Regions from separate parts of the Agrobacterium sp. 5Ca50 genome, predicted to be linked through region 1. Evidence: predicted binding sites of a transcription regulator. Region 1 holds the regulator's gene; the other holds the start of a gene.
The links. Region 1 encodes LexA, which represses DNA repair genes until DNA is damaged. Its sites were predicted from a motif close to TGTTCNNNNTGTGTTCNG; they were not measured.
Positions count from the first base shown of each region.

Region 1 (4,855 bases):
ATGGTCGGGACGCACCCGACCATAAGATACAATAACAGCTTTAAAAAACAGCAGCCTTATTCGGCTGCCAGCGTCGCCTCATCATCAGCCGCATCCGCATCACCGGGTGCGGTTTTTGCATCAAGGTCCGGAAATGCCACGATACGCTTGCCGGAGAAATCGGCATGCACCACGACCAATTCCTTCTCCTCGAAATAACCGAGCAGACGGCGTGCGCGGCGTGCAGAATGCGTGCCATAGGCACGGGCAATACGCGCATCAGACGGGCAAGGCTCCTCGCCCAGCGCGGCTTTCACCAGCATCAGGAATACGCCCTGCAGGTCGTCTGACACGTTCTTTGACAGATCGAGTGCCGTTTGCCAGCTTTCACTTGCCGCCATTTCGGCATCAACGCCGGAACGGGTAATTGCCACCTGACGGCGGAATTCCGACAGCGCCATCGGCGTGCCGGGAATGCGGCGCATGCGGGCGCGCACAAGAAAGTCCTGATAGAGCACAGCGTCCGTGCGATAGGCCGACTGCGGATCATCCAGAATTTCGTAGAGAACGCCTGAGATCTTTTCTTCGCGCTCTTCCGGCGTCATGTCCGAGGCGCTGCTGCGCTGCGGCTGTTCGGAGGCTGGCGTGATCGCCGCCGGCGTCGAGCGCGACAGCTCTGCCAGAATGTCCGTTGTCGGGCGCGGTGCCGGTGGCGTGCGGCGCACAGGGGCGCGCGTAAATTCTTCCGGGTCTGGCGTGAAGATCAGGTCTTCCACGTCCTGCGGTGCATCGGGCAGCGGCATCAGCTTGGGCGATGACGACCGAGCCGAGGTTTCCACAGCACCAATGACGATAGGCAGTGGGCGGCGCGACAGAGCCGGGCCAAGCGCCACGAAATTACCACGCTGCAAATCGCGGAACATTTCCGCCTGACGGCGGTCCATGCCGAGCAGGTCGGCTGCGCGTGCCATGTCGATATCAAGGAAAGTACGGCCCATCAGGAAGTTGGAGGCTTCCGCCGCCACGTTCTTGGCAAGTTTTGCCAGACGCTGCGTGGCGATAACGCCGGCCAGACCACGTTTACGGCCGCGACACATCAGGTTGGTCATGGCGCCAAGCGATGCCTTGCGGGCATCTTCGGTTACTTCGCCAGCCACGGACGGCGCAAACATCTGCGCTTCGTCGACCACCACCAGCACCGGATACCAATATTCGCGGTCGGCATCGAACATGCCGTTGAGGAATGCAGCTGCGGCCCGCATCTGCTGTTCGACATCAAGACCTTCAAGCGTCAGGACGCAGGATACGCGGTGCTGGCGAATACGGTTGGCAATACCGGCCAACTCACCTTCTGTGCGCTCGCCATCCACAACGATATGGCCGAACTTGTCGGCCAGCGTCACAAAGTCCCCTTCAGGGTCAATAATGACCTGCTGAACCCAGGGGGCGGATTGTTCAAGTAGCCTGCGCAGCAGATGCGACTTTCCGGAACCGGAATTGCCTTGCACCAGCAGACGCGTGGCGAGCAATTCCTCAATGTCGAGTTTGGCAGCCTGCCCACCCGATAGCGTTCCCATGTCGATGCCGACCTGCAATGCCCTAAAACCTTATACTGTCAAAAATTGATGTTGAATGCCGACTCCGAACGAGCAGCGAACCCTCCCCATAACAGAGATTTCAACGCAATGCTTCCTCGTGAAGGTAAAAATGCACAGGGAATATGCGCTGCCAACCCAATCTGGTGGAGAGAATCAAACGAACCGAATCACAGCGCCTTACGATATCAGATTGATAGTGGTGCCGGTTGGCCGGCTATCGGGCGGTGTTGCGAGCCTCAGTTTCTGACTGGTCGTTTTGCCCCGAATTAAGGTAAAATCTTTTTAAAAACAGAACGATAGGCAGCGATTACACGTCTTGGCTGTTTTGAAAGAAAATTCACCGGCGCGGCGATTACGAAATATTAAAGCCTTGCGGAACACATATGGAACATATAGTGTATGTTCTGCATTTGTTTCGATTTTCATCAACGGTTGGGGTGCGACTTCATGCTCACACGCAAACAGCAGGAACTGCTTCTTTTCATTCACGAAAGAATGAAGGAATCCGGTGTTCCTCCCTCATTTGATGAGATGAAGGATGCGCTTGATCTCGCGTCCAAATCCGGCATTCACCGGTTGATCACAGCGCTTGAAGAACGTGGCTTCATTCGCCGCCTGCCAAACCGGGCTCGCGCACTGGAAGTCATCAAACTTCCTGAAGCCTATTCGCCAAGCCTCAAACCACAGCGTGGCTTCTCACCAAGTGTGATCGAAGGCAGCCTTGGCAAACCAAAACCGGTTGTCGCCCCTGCTCCGACCCCCGCGCCTGTCAGCGCCAATGATGGCGGCAGCTCGGTATCGGTGCCGATGATGGGACGGATCGCGGCCGGTGTGCCGATCTCCGCCATCCAGAACAACACACATGATGTGTCCGTGCCGGCTGACATGCTGGGTTCTGGTGAACATTACGCACTGGAAGTGCGCGGTGACTCGATGATCGATGCTGGCATCTTTGACGGCGACACGGTCATCATCCGCAACGCCAAGACCGCCAATCCCGGTGACATCATCGTGGCGCTGGTCGATGATGAAGAAGCGACCTTGAAGCGTTTTCGTCGCAAGGGTGCATCTATTGCGCTTGAGGCGGCAAACCCGGCCTATGAAACCCGCATCTTTGGACCTGACCGCGTCAAGATCCAGGGCAAGCTGGTTGGCCTGATCCGCAGATACCACTAAGCGGTCATCATCAGACCCATATCACTGCCAGATGACGCGCCAGCGCGTCATCGCTACTGTCGTCGGAAAACGCCCGACAAAACTAGCCTTCAGCTTACGTTAGTCTAGTGACGGTCCAGCAGTTGCGAGACATGCGGCGGTACTGCCGTTTCAAATGTCCTGCTGCGCCAGTTATAATAACGATGCATGGTCCATGGACGGTAGGAACCATAAATGGCAGCCGTCATCCTCTCTATCGGCAAATCCTGATTTGCGGCGGTTGTAGCCTCAGTTGAAAATGTGATCTCCAGCGATCCGGTGCGCCGCAATGTCTGGGCACTGAGCAAAAAGGCGCCGGAGCGGCAGGTTTCAAATGATGTGGGACGCGTGGTGATAACCACAGAACCGATGTCGCAGGCGAGACCAAGATATCTGTTATCCAGCACGGAAATCACCACCTGCCCCTTCGCTGATCTGGCGATACACCAGCTGTCGCGACGGCAGGTAAAGGCATCAGATGCGTTTGTAACGGCGGCAGACATCGCCTGCCTTTCAGTCTGAATGGTGTGTTCGTCCAGCATCGGCCGTCGTGATCGTGGTGGTGCGGCATCGGCATTGCCTGTCGTTCTGTCATTGGCATCGTCAGGCGATGGTTCTGGGGCTGGCAGTTCCTGCAGCATGTTTGGCCGAATATATTTGTCAGGTAAGAACAAAGCCCGCGCCCATTGGTCATAGATAAAGCCGGATGGGCGTTGGCTGGTGCTGGCAACCTGATCCTCGCCAACCAGTGCCATCAGTTTCCCGTCCTCAAAAACCACCAGATCGGGATTGTCCTGTTGCCGTGACAGCACAAACAGCACAAGGCCTGCCAGCAGGAACACAGCACTTACCCAAGCCAGTCGGGTGCGAAACAGTGTCAGCGCCAATAGGCCAAGCGTTCCGGCGCCCAGAAACCATTGATGTTGTCGTCCGACTCCGGCATCGCCTCCCCATGAGGCCACATAGGTGGCAATATCAATTGTCATCGCCATGCCGTAACCCATGACGGTCAGAAACGGCCCGTCCAGCCCGAAGGGCATCAGCAGCATGGCGATCAAGGCAGAGGGCATGACGATGAAAGACATCACCGGCATGGCGGCGAGATTTGCCGCTAGTCCATAGGTGGTGACACGGTGAAAATGCTCCATCGAATAGATGGCCGTGGAGACTCCGCCAATCAGCGAGGTCACGACAATACCGGCGCAGAAGCTGCCAAGGATGGAAGCACCCTTGAGGGCGATCGGCATATTACTTGGCCGGAAGGTTGCGCTGTCTTGTGCGGCGCGCCGCCGTGTCCAGAAACCATACGCGGCGACCAGCGCAATGGTTGCGGCAAAGGACATCTGGAAACTTGGCCCCATGACCTCTGACGGCGAAACGCAGATAATAATGATGGCGGAAATGGCAACATTTCTGAGGCTGATCGAGGGACGGTCAAACAGCACGGCGATCAGCATGATCGACATCATCAGCCAGGCCCGTTCGGCGGACACTGCAAACCCTGAAATCAGGTAATAGGCGAGCGTCATGATAAGGGCGGCAAAGGCAGCGATCTTCTTGACCGGCCGCCTCTCGGCAAAACCGGGAAAACAGCTGAGTGCCGTGCGCAAGCCAACGAAGAATATGCCCGATGCCAGCGCCATGTTGAGGCCCGAAATGGCAACGATATGGGCAAGGCCGGACACACGCAGTGCTTCCATGGTGGTTTCTGATATTGCTCGCCGTTCATCGGTTATGATCGAGGCGGCAAAAGCGCCGGCGTCGCCGCCGATCGTGCTGCGGATGCGCTCGGCAATGGCGCTGCGTAATTGATAAAGTCCTGTATCAGTCACGCTGAGCCAGTGGCCGCGTTCCGCAATGCGGCGTTTGATCGCCTCGCTCACCGTAGGCTGTGGCGCTCCATAAAAGAAACCGGTTGCACCTATGCCGTTAAAATAGCCGGAAAAGGCAAAGTCATTCAGACCAGGCAAGGCCGGTCCTGAGGGTGGAGACAGGCGTGCGCGGCCGGTAACGCCCTGCCCGATTTCTATCGGTTGATGGCGACTTCTTGATAGTGCCGTGATCTTTTTCGGTGGGCGCGACAG
Region 1 covers NZ_AP026438.1:1,279,808-1,284,662, reverse strand. The annotation lists gene ACZ5FM_RS06080 (ATP-binding protein) at 57-1,574, opposite strand; gene lexA (transcriptional repressor LexA) at 2,025-2,753, shown strand; gene ACZ5FM_RS06070 (ComEC/Rec2 family competence protein) at 2,858-4,855, opposite strand, start outside.

Region 2 (4,855 bases), on a different replicon from region 1:
TGTCGATGGCGGGATCACCACCAGCCTTTGAGTTTTGGCTCCGTGAGCCAAAGAGCCTTTTTGACATCCCATGATGGCGGTGATGGCGGATGCGTGCCCATCGGCCATGACTACTGATCATGCCCACTGACCATAACCGCGTGAGCGGTGTTTATCTTTTGGAGGAAACCATGAGCAAACCCGATATTCTGATGACGGGTCCATACCCGGAATGGGATCAGGTTGAACTCGATGCACATTACACGGTGCACAAGCTGTTTGAAGCCGCCGACCGCGATGCATTCCTGAACCAGCATGGCGACAAGATCAGTGCGATTGCCACCCGTGGCGAACTGGGGGCGTCTGCCGAGTTGATCGGCAAGCTGCCGAAGCTGGAAGTCATCTCCGTCTATGGTGTCGGTTTTGATGCGGTTGATCTGGCAGCCTGCCGGGCCCGCGGCATTCGCGTCACCAACACGCCTGACGTGTTGACCAATGATGTGGCCGACCTTGGTGTGGCAATGATGCTGGTGCAGTCACGTGGCATCATCGGCGCAGAGACCTGGGTCAAGGACGGAAGCTGGGCGGAAAAGGGCCTTTATCCGCTGAAGCGCCGCGTCTGGGGCCGCAAGGCCGGTGTGCTGGGACTTGGCCGTATCGGCTTTGAAGTCGCAAAGCGCCTGCGTGGCTTTGATATGGACATCGCCTATAGCGATGTCGAGGCAAAATCCTATGCGGAAGGTTTAACTTATATTGCCGATCCGGTGGAACTGGCCCGGCATGCCGACTTCCTGTTCGTCACGCTGGCAGCCTCTGCTGTCACCCGCCATATTGTCTCAAAGGATGTGATTGCCGCACTTGGACCTGAGGGCATGCTGATCAACATCTCACGGGCCTCGAACATCGATGAGGAGGCACTGCTGGAAGCACTGGAGAACAGGACGCTCGGTTCAGCAGCGCTTGATGTGTTTGAGGGTGAGCCAAAGCTCAATCCGCGTTTCCTGCAACTCGACAATGTGCTGGTTCAGCCGCACCATGCGTCTGGAACCATTGAGACCCGCAAGGCCATGGGCAAGCTGGTGCGGGATAATCTCGCCGCGCATTTTGCCGGGTCTGCCCTGTTAACTCCTGTTCTGTGAGAGAAATCATGAAAGCCGTCGTCATACATGCCGCCAAGGATCTGCGTATCGAGGAGAGAGACGTCGAACCTGTTGGTCCAGGTCAGGTAGAGGTTGCTATTGAAGCGGGCGGCATTTGCGGCTCTGACCTGCATTACTACAATCACGGTGGTTTTGGCACCGTGCGCATCCGCGAACCAATGATCCTCGGCCATGAAGTAGCTGGTACGATCAAGGCGCTGGGTGATGGTGTCTCGGGACTTTCCGTGGGCGACCGTGTTGCGGTCTCGCCAAGCCGTCCATGCAATGACTGCGAATATTGCCTGAAGGGCCAGCAGAACCACTGCCTCAACATGCGGTTTTATGGCAGTGCCATGCCGATGCCGCATATCCAGGGCGCGTTTCGCCAGAGGCTGGTGGCGCAGGCCTGGCAGTGCCACAGGGTGGAAGAGGGTGTATCGATCCATGAAGCGGCGATGGCCGAACCCTTTGCTGTCACACTGCACGCGGTGGCACGGGCTGGAGCTCTAACTGACAAGCGGGTTCTGGTGACCGGCTGTGGACCCATTGGAGCACTGGCGATCATTGCAGCACGGGCACATGGGGCGCGTGAGATTGTGGCAACCGATGTGATGGATGCGGTGCTAAAAAAGGCGCTGGATGTTGGTGCTGATCGGGTGATCAATGTTGCCGACAATGCCGATCAACTCTCTGCCTATTCCGCCAACAAGGGATATTTTGACGTTCAGTTCGAAGCATCGGGCAACCAGAGTGCGGTGCGCTCGGGTCTTGAGGTTCTTCGTCCGCGCTCGACCGTTGTGCAGCTCGGACTTGGTGGTGATGTCTCCATTCCGCAGAACATGGTTGTTGCCAAGGAAATCGAGATGAAGGGCACGTTCCGGTTCCATGAGGAGTTCGGGCTTGCCGTCGACTTCATCAACAAGGGCCGTGTTGATCTCAAACCACTTCTGACCGGAACCTTCCCGCTCAACGAAGCCGTCACCGCATTCGAAACAGCAGCAGACAGAACAAAGTCAATGAAAGTCCAATTGGCGTTTTGATCCGCCAAAGAAGAAACACGGTCAGTCAGATGGCATGACCTTGTGCAACACGAGCTTCCCCGTGCCTCAATGGTCACGGGGAAATGCTGATCGACGGTCGATAAATCGTGCGTTTTGTTTTTCCGGCGTTGCCGACGTGACGGCTGCGATTTCTAAGAAAAAAATCCTGACAAACTGTACCGCATCATCCATTTGATCCAATTGCATGAATCCGGTCTGGACCATCACGGCATCATTATTTTGACCACAGGAGGTTCATTGCCCCCGATTGACTCATGACAGCAATAGGAACAAAAAGAGAACAAATAAACTTTGCCCCTGCAAAATCATTGAGAGGATCGCATTCGCGCCATGTCGGGAATAATCGCCAATTCCATGCTGTCCGGGCTTCGGGAGCATATTGAGCGTTTCGAAGGCACAACCATGCGCAAACGGCAGGTCCTGCCGTTCGGGGTTCCGGAGATTGATGACAGATTGCCGGGAGGCGGACTGGCACTGGGTGCGCTGCATGAAGTGGCCGGTCACGGCAATGGTGCGGTGGATGGAGCCGCGGCTGCGGTGTTTGCTGCCGGTATTGCGGCGCGCACACGCGGCAAGGTGCTGTGGTGTGTGACCCGCGCCGATCTGTTCGCGCCGGCCCTTGCCCAGGTGGGTCTTGATCCCGGTCGGGTCATCCATGTCGAAGCCGGGGATGAGAAGATGCTACTTGCCTGTTTCGAGGAAGGGCTTCGTTACGGCGGGATCGGGGCCGCGATTGCCGAGGTCACCCGGCTTTCCATGGTCGCATCACGCCGGTTGCAACTGGCCGCAGAACAGTCGGGTGCGATTGGTATCGCCATTCGCCGCTGGCGCCGCCAGAGCGAGGCGGAGGATTTTGGCCAGCCGACGGCTGCGATCACGCGCTGGCGTGTTTCGGCAGTGCCGTCTTCGCCATTGCCGGTCGCCGGTATCGGCCGCGAGCGCTGGTTGCTCGAACTGATCCGGGCACGGGCAGGGGAGTGTTTCGATCTCGAAGTGGAGAGTTGTGATGGTCAGGGTTGTATCGCTGTACCTGCCCCGTTGGCCAACAGACCGTCTGAGACGGCTTTCGGGCACCGCTACGCCGCCAATCGATAAACCACTGGTGCTTGCTGGCCGTGATGGCCGACGTCGTTCTGTTGCGGCTCTCGACGCCAATGCCAGCAAGCTCGGACTGTCTGTCGGCATGGCTTTGGCCAAAGCGCAGGCGCTGGTACCGGGACTGGTCGTTGTGGATGCGGATAGTCGGGGAGATGGTGATGCGCTTGAGCGACTGGCCTTATGGGCGCTGCGATTTTCTCCTGTTGTTATGGTTGATCCGCCGGATGGGCTGATTATCGATACGACCGGTGCAGACCATCTGCATGGTGGCGAAGCTGTGATGCTGACGTCGATGGTCCAGCGGTTCGCAGCTGCCGGACTAGAGGCGCGTGCGGCCATTGCTGACACAAGAGGGGCGGCGCATGCTTTTGCGCGCTTCACGACCAGAACAACCCTTGTTGTGCCGCCGGGGGAAAGCTTGCCATTGCTTCGTCGTCTGCCGCTTGCAGCCCTTCGTCTGGAACCACAGACCGTGGCAGGCCTGCAGACGCTTGGTTTTGAGCGGATCGGTGATCTCATTGACCAGCCACGGGCACCGCTCACCCAGCGCTTTGGACCGGAAATTGGCAGGCGTATCGATGAAGCCCTTGGTCGTTCGGCCGAGCCCATAGATCCAATCCGTTCGCCGGACCTGCCGCAAGCGCGGTGCGTGTTTGCAGAGCCGATCGCTGCGGCAGAAACCATTGCCCGCTATACGGAAAAGCTGGTGATAGCCTTATGCGCGGATATGGAAACCAAGGGAGTTGGCGCGCGCCGTATCGACCTGCTTTTTACTCGCGTTGACAACAGCATACAGGCAGTTCGTGTTGGCCTGGCCCAGCCGGTTCGCGATGTGAAGCGCCTTACCCGATTGCTTTGCGACAAGATCGAAACGGTTGATCCTGGTTTCGGTATCGAGCTCATGACGCTGGTCGCTTCGGCTGCCGAACCGCTTGAGCATCGCCAGGCCATATCCTCGCTGGTGGAGGAGGCCGAGCCTGACATGTCTGATCTGGTCGACATTCTGGCCAACCGTGTCGGTGCACAACGGATCTATCGTTATGCCTCGGTCGAAAGTGATGTGCCGGAGCGTTCGGTCATGCGGGTTTCACCGTTCTCGTCACAGCCGACTGCGGGCTGGAAGGGAAGTTGGCCCCGCCCGCCACGGCTTTTACAGCATCCCGAACCGATTGATACGATGGCGCTGCTACCCGATCACCCGCCCGTCTCCTTTGTCTGGCGGGGAATGCGGCGGCGTGTGCGACGTGCCGATGGTCCTGAACGGATTTTTGGGGAGTGGTGGAAACGCGATGCGGAAATGATTGCTGTCAGAGATTATTTTCGGGTTGAAGATGATGCCGGTGAGCGGTTCTGGATTTTCCGGGCGGGCAATGGTGAGGATGCCGATAGCGGCTCACATGACTGGTTTCTGCATGGGATATTCGCATGAGTAACCTGCGATATGCCGAACTTCAGGTGACTAGCAATTTTTCCTTCCTGCGGGGGGCATCGTCTTGCGAGGAATTGTTTGCGGAGGCGAAAGAACTGGGCATTGAGGCGTTGGCGATAACGGACCGTAATTCGCTGGCCGGCATCGTG
Region 2 covers NZ_AP026439.1:384,166-389,020, forward strand. The annotation lists gene ACZ5FM_RS19390 (SDR family oxidoreductase) at 1-31, shown strand, start outside; gene ACZ5FM_RS19395 (2-hydroxyacid dehydrogenase) at 171-1,118, shown strand; gene ACZ5FM_RS19400 (L-idonate 5-dehydrogenase) at 1,127-2,158, shown strand; gene ACZ5FM_RS19405 (ImuA family protein) at 2,510-3,274, shown strand; gene ACZ5FM_RS19410 (Y-family DNA polymerase) at 3,186-4,706, shown strand; partial or broken gene ACZ5FM_RS19415 (error-prone DNA polymerase) at 4,703-4,855, shown strand, end outside.
Region 2: the regulator LexA is predicted to act here: its motif matches at 2,445-2,462, upstream of ACZ5FM_RS19405 (ImuA family protein).